2 linked regions of the Azospirillum brasilense genome follow. The protein of the gene in region 2 binds, or shares a complex with, the protein of the main gene of each other region. Links are inferred from orthologs where the notes say so. Each region holds a gene or a part of one and is shown on either strand. Other genes may lie near its edges.

Region 1 (4,411 bases), 490 kb from region 2 along the record:
CGGCGTCCCCGCCGGCAGCGCGGCGGCGGCCGCCTCGCTCATCAGGGCGTGGCTGTCCAGCTCGATCCCCTTGGCGCAGATGACCAGCGGGGTGCCCGGTTGCAGATGGGCGGCGAGGCCGGCGCAGGCGCTGCGCAGATGCTGGGCCGGCGTGACGAGCAGGATGGCGTCGCAGGCGGCGGCCTCGCCCAGATCGCCGGTCGCGCGCAGCGCGGCGGGCAAGGCCACCCCCGGCAGATAGTCGCGGTTCTCCCGCGCGGCGTTGACCGATTCGACCACCGCCGGCTCGCGCGCCCACAGCAGGGCCTCCCGCCCGGCGCGCAGGGCGGCCAAGGCCAGCGCCGTGCCCCAGGCCCCGCCGCCGATCACGCCGATGCGCCGGAAGTCCGTTGCCGCCATGGATGCCCCCCGATTTTAAGATGTATCCTGAAGGTTTTGCCCGCCTGTTTAGGCGGAGCGCTCTCCGTCCGCAACCCGGACGGTCACGCCTCCGGCGTCAGCAGAAGCTTCATCCCGACATGGCTCGCCCGGAAGCCCAGCCGCTCGTAGAAACGGTGGGCGTCGGTGCGCCGGGTCTGGCTGGTCAGCTGCACCATCACGCAGCCTTCGGCGCGGGCCAGCGCGATGGCGTGCCGCATCATGGCGCTGCCGATTCCCTGGCCGCGCAGCGCGCCGTCCACCTTCACCGCCTCCACCGTCGCCCGCGCCGCGCCACGGCGGGCCAGCCCGTGGGTGACGGTGAACTGGAAGCAGCCGACGATCCGCCCCTCCAACTCCGCCAGCACGATGGAATTGCCCGGCTGGGCCGCCATGCGGTCGAAGGCGTCCCAGTAGAGCGGGTCGAGCGGCTCGCTGTAGACGTCGCCGCCGGTGGACAGGGCGTCGTCGGCGGTCAGCCGGACGATCTCCGGCACGTCGTCGCGCCCGGCGGTGCGGAAGGTCAGGGTCACGACGGCATCATCCTCACGCCTTCACGCCGGAGCCGACCCCGGCCTTGCCGATGGCCGGCTTCGCGGTGGGATCGAGCGGCCAGCGCGGGCGCGGCGCGAAGTCCAGCGGGTCGGTCTGGCCCAGCCGCAAGCGCTCGATCCCCGCCCAGGCGATCATCGCCGCGTTGTCGGTGCACAGCCGCAGCGGCGGCGCCACAAAGGGCATGCCCTCGCGGTCGGCCAGCGTCTGCAGGCGGGCGCGCAGCGTCTTGTTGGCCGCCACGCCGCCGGCCACCACCAGGGCGCCGCCCTGCGGGTGCATCTCCTTGAACCGGCGCATGGCGCGGGCGCAGCGGTCGGCCATCACCTCGGCCACCGTGGTCTGGAAGGCGGCGGCCAGATCGGCCCGGTCTTCCGGCGACAGGGGCGTCCCCAGCTCCTCGACATGGCGCCGCACCGCGGTCTTCAGGCCGGAGAAGGAGAAGTCGCAGCCGGGGCGCCCGACCATCGGGCGCGGCAGGTCGAAGCGGCCCGGATTCGTCGCCAGCGCCGCCGCCTTCTCCAGAAGCGGCCCGCCGGGATAGCCGAGGCCGAGCAGCTTGGCCGTCTTGTCGAACGCCTCGCCCACCGCGTCGTCGATGGTGGTGCCGAGCCGCCGGTATTGCCCCACCCCCTCGACCACCAGGAGCTGGCAATGCCCGCCGGACACCAGCAGCAGCAGGTAGGGGAAGGGCACGTCGTCGGTCAGCCGGGCGGTCAGCGCGTGGCCTTCCAGATGGTTCACCGCGACGAAGGGCAGACCGCGCGCCGCGGCGATGGCCTTGGCGGTCATCACCCCGACGATCACCCCGCCGATCAGCCCCGGCCCGCCGGTCGCCGCCACGGCGTCGATGTCGGCGAAGCCCAGCTTGGACTCCGCCATGGCGCGGCGGATCAGCCCGTCCAGATGCTCCAGATGGGCGCGCGCGGCGATCTCCGGCACCACCCCGCCGTAGGGCGTGTGGTCGTCCAGCTGCGAGAGCACCACGTCGGCGCGGATCTCCCGCGCGTCGGTCACGATGGCCGCCGCCGTCTCGTCGCAGCTCGTTTCGATTCCAAGAACGATCATGATGGCCGTCAAACTAGCCGTCTCCACCGCTCTGGTATAGGGTCTTGGCCCGGATTCTTCAGGGTTTTCCCTTTCCATGAACAAGGACGTCCCCGACGACGACGCCAGCATCGTCTATTACGACGGCGATTACCCGTCGCTGGAGATCGGCGAGGCGCGGGCCGAGCACGCGGCGACGCTGGCCCGGCTCGGCATCCTCGGCGACGTGCCCTTCTACAAGGAGCGCGCGGCGGCGACCGGCGGCCCGGTTCTGGAGATCGGCTGCGGCACCGGCCGTCTGACCATCCCGCTGGCCCGCGCCGGGCACACGGTGTGGGCGGTGGACGTCTCCGCCGCCATGCTCGACCAGCTCCGCGCCAAGCTGGCGCGCGAGGCGCCGGAGGTGCGGGACCGCGTCCACATGGTGCGGCAGGACGCCGCGGCGCTCGACCTGCCGGTGCGGGATTTCCGGCTGGCGGTCATCCCCTTCAACGTGCTGATGCTCATTCCCGACCTGACGGCGGAGCGCCGCACGCTGGCCGCCGCCGCCGCCCATCTGGCGCCGGGCGGCGCGCTGGCGCTGGACGTGATGAACCCGCTGACCATGCCGATGGACGCCGAGACGAAGCCCAGCCCGTCGGAACCGCGGCGCAACCCGCACAGCGGCAACCGCTACATCCGCAACAGCCTGGCCACCCGCCTGGACGAGCGGCAGTGCCAGCGCATCCACGGCTGGTACGACGAGCTGCTGGCGGACGGCAAGATCGCGGTGACCGAGTACGGCTTCACCTGGCGGATGATCTTCCGCTACGAGCTGGAGCTGATGCTGGAAGCCGCCGGATTCGCCGTGGAGCGGCTGGCCGGCGATTTCGAGGACGCGCCCTGGACGGTGGACAGCCGCCGCATGGTGGTCACGGCGCGGCGCGCGCAATGAGATGCGCGCCGTGAGATGCGCGGCAAAGTCTTTCACCAAAGAGTAGCAGGCCCGTCACCAGGGCTTGCAAACCGCGGCGGATCGCCTAGAACACTGCCCCCATGACCCAACCGCTCCGCATCGGCACGCGCGGCAGCCCGCTGGCGCTGGCGCAGGCCCACGAGACCCGCGACCGGCTGATCGCGGCGCACCCGCATCTGGCCGCCCCCGGCGCCATCGAGATCGTCGTCTTCAAGACGACCGGCGACCGCATCCTGGACCGCACGCTGGCCGAGGCCGGCGGCAAGGGCCTGTTCACCAAGGAACTGGAGGACGCGCTGCTCGACGGCCGCGCCGACCTCGCCGTCCATTCGATGAAGGACGTGCCGACCTGGATGCCGGACGGGCTGGAGATCTCCACGCTCCTGCCGCGCGAGGACACGCGCGACGCCTTCTTCTCGCGCGGCGGCCACACGGTGGACACGCTGCCCGCCGGCTCCGTCGTCGGCACCGCCGGCCTGCGCCGTCAGGCCCAGATCCTGGAGCGGCGGCCCGACCTGACGGTCGTCCCCTTCCGAGGCAACGTGCAGAGCCGCCTCGCCAAGCTGGAGGCCGGGGAGGTCGACGCCACCCTGCTGGCGCTCGCCGGGCTGCGCCGGCTCGGCCTGACCGACCGCATCACCGCCGTGCTGGAGCATGAGGAGATGCTGCCCGCCGTCGCCCAGGGCGCCATCGGCATCGAAATCCGCAGCGCCGACGACGCCACCCGCGCCCTGCTCGCCCCGCTGAACTGCGCCGCCACCACGGCCCGCGTGACGGCGGAGCGCGCGCTCCTCGCCATGCTCGACGGCTCCTGCCGCACCCCCATCGCCGGACTGGCCACGCTGGACGGCGACCGGCTGCACCTGAAGGCCAAGGTGCTGTCCAACGACGGCCGGCAGGTCTTCCGGGCGGAGCGCAGCGGCAACGCAAGCGATGCCGCCGCCATCGGCGCCGACGCCGGGGCGGAGATCAAGGCGGTCCTGCCGCCCGACTTCTTCAAGAGCTGACGGCGGCCGGCGATGGCGGCCCCCCACCTTCTGGTTACCCGTCCGGCGGAGGATTCCGAGCCGCTGGCGGCCCGTCTGCGCGCGCTGGGATTCGCCGTGTCGGCGGAGCCGATGCTGGAGATCCGCTGGCTGGACGGGCCGGAGCCGGACGTCGGAAACGTACAGGCCCTTCTCTTCACCAGCGCAAACGGCGTACGGGGCTACACCAGACGTACAAGCCGGCTTGACCGTCCGGTCTATGCGGTCGGCGACGCCACCGCGACCGCCGCCCGCGCGGCCGGTTTCACGCAGGTCGAAAGCGCGTCCGGCGACGTGTACGCGCTGGCCGATCTGGTGCGCCGACGCTGCACCGCAGCGGCGGGTCCGCTACTTCATGTCGCAGGAACCAAGCTGGCCGGCGACCTGTCGGCGCTGCTGGGGGAGGCCGGATTTT
Region 2 (7,166 bases):
GGCGGGGGCCGCGCAGCACGGTGCGCTCCAGCGCGCGGGCGGAGCGGCGGAACTCCGCCGGATCGTGCCCGCCAGCGGCCAGCGGGTGCTTGGCGAGCGCCAGCAGGGCCAGCGGGTGGGCGCGGCTGGCGGCCAGTTCGGCGGTCAGCCGCAGATAGGTGCCGACCGCGGTGTGGACCAGTGGCTGGCCCGCCGAGTCGTTGACCGCGATGCCCCAGCGGGTCAGCGCCATGGCGACCCGGCGCGCGAGGTTGCGGTCGGGCGAGACCAGCGCCGCCGTCTTGCCCGGCGTCTCCAGCGCGTGGCGCAGCAGAAGGGCGATGACCGACGCCTCCTCCTCCGCGGTCGGCGCGTCGATGCGGGTCAGCCCGTCCAGGGCCGCGGCGTCCAGCCCGTCCAGCTCCCGCCAGCTTTCCGTGGTGGCGGCGGGGCGCATGGCCTCGGCGAGCAGGCGGGCGCGGGCGGCCCGCGGCTCCTCCGCGTCGTTCCAGCGGCGGACGGCGGCGCGGCCAACCGACAGCCGGTCGAGCAGATGGGCGAGGCCGTGTTGCGGGTGCGCCTCGTCGGCGCGGATGGCGTCCCAGCTCGCCTCGTCGGCCTCCAGGTCCAGGCCGGGCAGAACGACGGCGCCCTGCGGCAGGGCGGCGACCACCGCCAGCAGGTCGGCGGAGGCCGGGATGGAGCCGGTGGAACCGGCGGCGATGACCAGCCCCTGCGGCGGCTCCGCCCGCCAGAGCGCGGCCTGGGTCTGAAGCACGAGGTTGCGGCGCTGCGCGGGATCGGTCAGGGCGCTGGCGCCGAGGATGGCCGGCCAGTGCTCCGTGACGATCTTCAGGAACTCCAGCGTCACCTGCCAGTGCTGGGCGTAATCCTCCGGCACCAGCGAGGCCAGCCGGTCGAAGGCGACGTTTTCCGTCCACACCGCGTCGATCAGCCGCCCCAGGTCGGCGCCCAGCCGCACCGCCTGCGCGGTGGTGGCCGACACGCCGGTCGCCTGGAAGATCAGCCGGGCCAGCATCATCTGGCGCTTCAGCCCGCTGATCGGGTCCGGCAGCTCCAGCGGCACGCCGGGCAGCTCCTCCGCCGAGGTCAGGCTGAGGGAGGCGGCGTCCAGCTCGCCCAGCGGGCTCATCCGCGGCAGCAGCATCGGCTGCCCGCCGGAGCGGCGCAGGAAGGCCTCGCGCAGCGAGCGGCAGGAGCGGCGCGTCGGCAGCAGGACGGTCACCCCGGCCAGCGCCAGCGGGTCGTTCCCCACACGGTCCAGGATGCCCGCGGCGAGCTGGTCCACGAAGGACACGCCGGTGGGAATCGAATAGACCTTGGGCTCAGCCCTGCCGCTCATGCCTGCCCCGGAAGCTGTATCGTCAGACGCTCGAGGATACTAGATGTGGGGCAATGAGACCACAAAGCGTCAAGGAATACAAAAATTCTCACAAAGGGCCGGCCGGGTGGCCGGTCAGGTGGTGACCACCGACACGTCGCTCATCGACAGCATCTCCTCCGTCTCGGCCAGAGCGTCGGGGGTGCCGATGTGGAACCACAGCCCGTCATGGGCGAGGCCGAAGAGGCGCCCGGCCTCCTGCGCGCGGTCCCAGACGCGGTTGGTGGAGAAGGCGCCGTCGGGGGTGTCCTGCCCGAACAGCTCCGGCTTCACGATCTGGACGCCGGCGTAGACGAAGGGGGCGATCTCCATCTCGCCGCGCCGGGTCAGCCGGCCCAGCGGGTCCATGTGGTAATCGCCGCGCCCCTCGTAGCCCACCGCCTTGGTGGTCGCCATCAGCAGGAGGAGCGCGTCCATCTCGTCCGGGTTCCAGTGGCGGGCCAGCCGCGCCAGCGTGGGGGAGGGGCCGTCGAGCCACAGGATGTCGGCGTTGACCACATAGACCGGGTCGGTACCGAGCAGCGGCAGCGCCTTCTTCACGCCGCCGCCGGTTTCCAGCAGCGTGTCCTCCGGCGACAGGGTGATGGCCGGGCTGGTCCGTCCCGCCAGATGGGCGGCGATCATTTCGCCCTTGTAATGGCTGTTCACCACGGCGGCGGTCACGCCGGCCTCTTCCAGCCGGTCGAGCGCGTGGTCGAGCATCGGCTTGCCCATCACCGGAATCAGGGGCTTCGGGCGCTCCAGGGTCAGCGGGCGCATCCGCAGGCCCAGCCCGGCGGCCATCACCATGGCCTTGGCGGGAACGGTGGTCACAGGCGACGTCTTGGTACGGGTCTTCTTCGAGACAGGCGACATAATCAATCCGGCTCCGGAACGACAAGCTCCGCGCGGGTACCCGGCGGCAGATGACGGGCAAACCAGTCGGCGACCGGGGCCAGTTCGGGCTTGGCGAGCTGGCCTTCCAGAAGCCGCCAGACGCGCGGCAGGTGAAGGAGATAGCCGCGTCGGCGCTGCAACGCCAGACGCACGAAGATGGCGACGATGCGGGTGTGCCGGATCGCGCCCAGCACCGCGTAGGAGCGGCGGAAGGCGTCCCAGTCCCGATCCGGGAAGGCCGCCCGGTAGCGGTCGAGCAGCACGCCCTCCAGCCCGGCGGGCAGGTCGCGGCGGGCGTCCTCCAGCAGCGACACCAGATCGTAGGCGACGGGGCCGAGCCCGGCGCTCTGGTAATCGATCAGCCCGGCCGCCCGCAGACCGGGCCGGGGCAGCCGCATCACGTTGTCCACATGGTAATCGCGCAGCAGCAGCGACTGCGGCCCGGCGCAGGCTCCCGGCACCACCGCGTTCCACGCCGCGTCGAAGTCGGACCGCGCCTTGTCGGACAGCGGTTTTCCGGTCGCCGCAGGCATGTAGACGTCGGCGAACAGCGCCACCTGCTGCGTGAACAGGGCCGCGTCGTAGAGCGGCAGATTCAGGCGGGCCGCCTCCTCCACCGGGAGGCGGCGGTGCAGCTCGATCAGAACGTCGGTCGCCAGTTCGTAGAGCGGGCGCGGCTCCTTCCCGGCGTTCAGCAGGCGGGTCAGGGTGCCGTCGCCGAAATCCTCCTGGATGGCCAGCCCCGCCTCGACCTCCGCCGCCAGGATGGCGGGAACGGAGAAGCCCAGCCGGTCCAGGGTGGCGCCGATGGCGATGAAGGGCACCAGATCCTCCGCCGGGACGGGGGTGTCGACCAGGATCAGCGTCCCGCCGTCCGGAGTCGTCAGCCGCTCGTAGCGGCGTGCCGAGGCGTCGCCGGCCAGCGGCTCGCGTTTGGCGCCCTCCAGCCCGTGGCGGGCGAGGAAGGCGGCGATCTGCGACGCGCGGTCGGTCACGGCCGCTCCATTCCGGTGAGGTCAAGGGTGTGCAAGCGCGATTCCCAGGCGCCGTGGCCGGTCAGGGTGGCGCGGCGCTCGGTCGGCCCGGCGAAGCTCATCGCGACGTCGAGGCGGTCGGCGGGCAGCAGCGGCCCCAGCCGGTCCGGCCATTCCACCAGCAGGACGGCCTCGGCGCGGGCCTCGTCCCAGCCCAGTTCGGTCACCTCGTCGGGGCCGGACAGGCGGTAGAGGTCGAAATGCCAGACCGGACCGATGTCGGTGTCGTAGGTCTGGACCAGCGTGAAGGTGGGGGACGGCACCTCGGCGTCCTCCTCCGTCACGGCGCGGATCAGGGCGCGGCACAGGGCGGACTTGCCGGCGCCCAGGTCGCCGCGCAGGGCCACGAGGTCGCCGGGCGCCAGCGCCGCGGCCAAGCGGCGGGCCAGCGCGGCGGTCGCCTCCTCGCTCGGCAGCGCAACGGCGCGCGTGTTCGGGGTGGAATTGGTCTGGATCATGTCACGGGATGCGGTCAAATCAACGGCGGCAATCAACGTCGCGAGGCGGCCTTGCGCGGCACCGGGCCGGGGGAGGAGGAGGGACCGGGCGCGGGCTCCGCCGCTTCGATGCGGCCCTCCACCAGACGCGGGGGCTTCTTGAAGTTCATGGTGATCATCAGCGTCAGGGCGCCGTTGATCAGGTACAGCATCTTGTCGGACTCGACGGGCAGGGGGATCTTGCGCCCCATGCAGTAGGACACCAGCGCCGCCGCGACCTCGGACTCGTGCAGGGTCATCGTCCGGTCGTCGCCCTCGTCCCCGGTGACCTGGATCAGCGTCTCCACCCCGCCGCCGCCGGGCTGGCCGGGGCGGTAGGTGACCTTGCCGACCGTGCCGCTGGGCAGCGGCTCCTTCATCCGGCGGCGGCGGTCGAGCACGGCCTTCACCACCTCCTGGTCGGTGAACACGAGGCAGCGCAGCTCCTTCATCGCCAGTCCTTCATTGCGGCCGCTCCGGCACGGGGAAAACGCGCAAATCCTACCCCACCGCGACCGCGCGCCCCGAAGGAAATCGGCGGGACTGCACCCATTTTGCGCGCGCCGTTCGCCCTCCCCGTGCAGGGCGGGGTTGACCGGGCGCGCGAAACCGGACAATTGAAGGCGTCATCGTTCCCCCCGTTTGCACAAGGCAGCGCGTCCCATGTCGCACACCGTCCATCGCACCGACGTCGTCATCGTCGGCGCCGGCCCCGTCGGTCTCTTCGCCGTGTTCGAATGCGGCATGCTGAAGATGCGATGCCATGTGGTGGACGCGCTGGACATGGTGGGCGGGCAGTGCACCGCGCTGTACCCGGAAAAGCCGATCTACGACATCCCGGCCCACCCGGCCATCGAGGCCGCCGACCTGATCGACCGGCTGGCGGAGCAGGCCGCCCCCTTCAACCCGACCTATCATCTGGGCCAGCAGGTCGAGAAGCTGACCCGGACGGAGGAAGGGCGCTGGCTGGTGGAGACCAGCATCGGCACCCGCATCGACACCCAGGCGGTGATCATCGCCGCCGGCTGCGGCGCCTTCGGCCCCAACCGCCCGCCGCTGGACGGGCTGGAGCAGTATGAGGGCACGTCGGTCTTCTACATGGTCCGCCGCAAGCAGGATTTCGCCGGCAAGCGCGTGGTGATCGCCGGCGGCGGCGATTCCGCCGTGGACTGGACGCTGTCGCTGGCCGACGTGGCGGAGAAGGTCTACGTCGTCCACCGTCGGCCCAAGTTCCGCGCCGCCCCGGAAAGCGTCGCCCGCATGGACGCGCTGGTCCGCGAGGGCAAGGTTGAGATGGTGGTGCCCTACCAGCTCTCCGGTCTGGTGGGCGAGAACGGCCAGCTCTCCGCCGTGCGCGTCGCCACGCTGGACGGCGAGGAGAAGGACCTGCCGGCCGACGCGCTGCTCGCCTTCTTCGGCCTGTCGATGAATCTGGGGCCGATCGCCGAGTGGGGCCTGAACCTGGAGCGCAGCCACATCGGCGTCAGCCTGCCCGGCTGCGCCACCAGCGCCCCCGGCGTCTACGCCATCGGCGACATCGCCACCTACCCCGGCAAGCTGAAGCTGATCCTCTGCGGCTTTTCCGAGGCGGCGCAGGCGGCCCACGCCATCCACCCGCTGGTCCATCCGGGCGAGGCGCTGCACTTCGAATATTCGACCTCCAAGGGCGTTCCCGGCGCCGAGTAAGAACGGAAACGGGCCGCCGGGGAACCGGCGGCCCGCTCCGTCAACGGCTGACGGGAGGCAGGACAGGGTGACATTTGAAGTCCCCTCTCCCCTCCGGGGAGAGGGTTAGGGTGAGGGGGTTGTGCTTTTGCCGGACCTGCCGCCAAGCACAACCCCCTCACCGGCCCTCCGGGCCACCCTCTCCCCAGGGGGGAGAGGGTTATAGAGGCCGAATGCGACAGCCCTGGAGGCAGGGAGATCAGCCGCCGCGGGGGCCCTTGTCGGGACCCGGGCCGGGGCCATGGCCGGGGCCGTGATGGCGCGGGCCGGGACCGCCCATGCCGGCGCCCATCATCCCGTGACCGGCGCGGTCGAGGAAGCGGTCGGCCTGCTTCTGCTGGTCCGGGGTGAGCTGGGCGTAGAGGTCGGTCGCCGCCGGGCGCACCTGCTGGAGCTGGGCGAGGCGGGCCGACATCATGGCCTCCATCCGCTCAAGCCGGGCCGGCGCCGCGGCGGGCATCGGCTGGTCCTTGTACTTGGCGCAGAGGTCCTGGGTGGGCTTCTGGCTCGCCTTCGCGGCGTCGGCGAACTTGGTCCAGGCGGCGCGCTGCTGGTCGGTGATGTTCAGCTTCTTCTCGGCGTAGGCCAGCATGCCGGCCAGCCGGGCGTCCTGATCCTCGCACATCCGGGAGAAATGCCGGCCGCCGTCCGGACCGGGGCCAGGGCCGGCGCCGGGACCCGGCTGCTGCTGGGCGAAGACCGGCACGGCGAGGCCGAGGCCGAGAACCAGCGCGGCGGTGGTCATCATAGCGCGTTTCATGGGGATGCTCCTTGTTATCGACGGGGTCTTGCGTTCCCGATGACCCCGATGATGGGCCGGCAACGTATCCGGTTGATGTCCGGCCTTCCGTGAATTGGTAACGCTGTGTAACAGCCGGCCTCCCCGTAACGTGGCGTTACACATTTCTTCTTCACCCCGGCGCCCGCGCGTCGGATCATGCGTTCCATGGACCGCACACCTCACCTGCTGGTGGTCGACGACGACCGCGAAATCCGCACCCTCCTGTCGCAGTTCCTGACGCGGCACGGCTTCCGCGTGACCGGGGCCAAGGACGGGGTGGAGATGATGCGCACGCTGGACACCGCGCGCGTGGACCTGATCGTGCTCGACCTGATGATGCCGGGGGAGGACGGGCTGAGCCTGTGCCGCCGCCTGCGCGCCACGCCCGAGACGGCGCAGACGCCGGTCATCATGCTGACCGCGATGGGCGAGGAGACGGACCGCATCGTCGGGCTGGAGATGGGGGCCGACGACTATCTGGCGAAGCCCTTCAGCCCGCGCGAGCTTCTGGCCCGCGTCAAGGCCGTGCTGCGCCGCGCCTCCGGCCCGCCGGTGGCCGGCGGTGCGGTGGGCAAGACGCTGGGCTTCGAGGGCTGGACGCTCGACCTCGCCAAGCGCGAGCTGCGCTCGCCCGACGGGGTGCTGGTGCAGCTCTCCGCCGGGGAGTACGACCTGCTGGTCGCCTTCGTGGAGCATCCGCAGCGGGTGCTGACCCGCGACCAGCTGCTCGATCTGGCGCGCGGCCGCTCGGCGGTGCCCTTCGACCGCTCCATCGACGTGCAGGTCAGCCGGCTGCGCCGCAAGATCGAGCCCGACCCCGCCGACCCCACCATGATCAAGACGGTGCGCGGCGGCGGCTATCTGTTCACCCCGGCGGTGACGGGGGCCTGAGA

The links. Proteins that work in one complex are often made in the same cells at the same time.
Region 1: the proteins of tsaE (region 2) and tsaD are in contact, whole or in part, in a crystal structure (PDB 6N9A), measured with the Thermotoga maritima proteins. The link is inferred for Azospirillum brasilense from one-to-one orthologs. Residues at the interface, in WP_004082108.1 of Thermotoga maritima: Leu37, Gly38, Lys46, Lys57, Val59, Lys60, Ser61, Thr63, Phe64, Thr65, Leu66, Met67, Val69, Pro71, Tyr82, Arg83, Leu84, Asp86, Asp88, Phe89, Asp93, Ile128, Asp130, Glu131, Arg134; in WP_004082750.1 of Thermotoga maritima: Cys10, Asp11, Arg49, His50, Leu82, Gly84, Gly135, Gly136, Glu154, Thr155, Leu156, Asp157, Asp158, Ser159, Glu162, Asp165, Lys166, Arg169, Leu170, Tyr175, Lys213, Thr214, Leu217, Tyr218, Gln221, Arg222, Asn324.

The regions. Positions count from the first base shown.
Region 1 is NZ_CP032345.1:1,884,545-1,888,955, reverse strand. What follows is about bases 1-2,769. They hold tsaD (tRNA (adenosine(37)-N6)-threonylcarbamoyltransferase complex transferase subunit TsaD), read right to left. Parts: upstream 2,038-2,769; coding sequence 964-2,037; downstream 1-963. Other genes in these bases: D3869_RS09120 (class I SAM-dependent methyltransferase), read left to right, coding at 2,114-2,769; D3869_RS09130 (GNAT family N-acetyltransferase), read right to left, coding at 483-950; D3869_RS09135 (NAD(P)H-dependent glycerol-3-phosphate dehydrogenase), read right to left, coding at 1-399. Also shown: more of D3869_RS09120, read left to right, coding at 2,770-2,950; hemC (hydroxymethylbilane synthase), read left to right, coding at 3,052-3,978; D3869_RS09110 (uroporphyrinogen-III synthase), read left to right, coding at 3,991-4,411.
Region 2 is NZ_CP032345.1:1,390,201-1,397,366, reverse strand. The notes cover bases 2,000-4,696. They hold tsaE (tRNA (adenosine(37)-N6)-threonylcarbamoyltransferase complex ATPase subunit type 1 TsaE), read right to left. Parts: upstream 3,750-4,696; coding sequence 3,249-3,749; downstream 2,000-3,248. Other genes in these bases: D3869_RS06800 (NAD(P)/FAD-dependent oxidoreductase), read left to right, coding at 4,431-4,696; D3869_RS06805 (hypothetical protein), read right to left, coding at 3,782-4,219; D3869_RS06815 (aminoglycoside phosphotransferase family protein), read right to left, coding at 2,239-3,252; D3869_RS06820 (nucleotidyltransferase family protein), read right to left, coding at 2,000-2,236. Outside these bases: double-strand break repair protein AddB, read right to left, coding at 1-1,342; more of D3869_RS06820, read right to left, coding at 1,457-1,999; more of D3869_RS06800, read left to right, coding at 4,697-5,453; D3869_RS06795 (Spy/CpxP family protein refolding chaperone), read right to left, coding at 5,692-6,252; D3869_RS06790 (response regulator), read left to right, coding at 6,439-7,164; D3869_RS06785 (ATP-binding protein), read left to right, coding at 7,166-7,166. UniProt on the Escherichia coli protein: Required for the formation of a threonylcarbamoyl group on adenosine at position 37 (t(6)A37) in tRNAs that read codons beginning with adenine.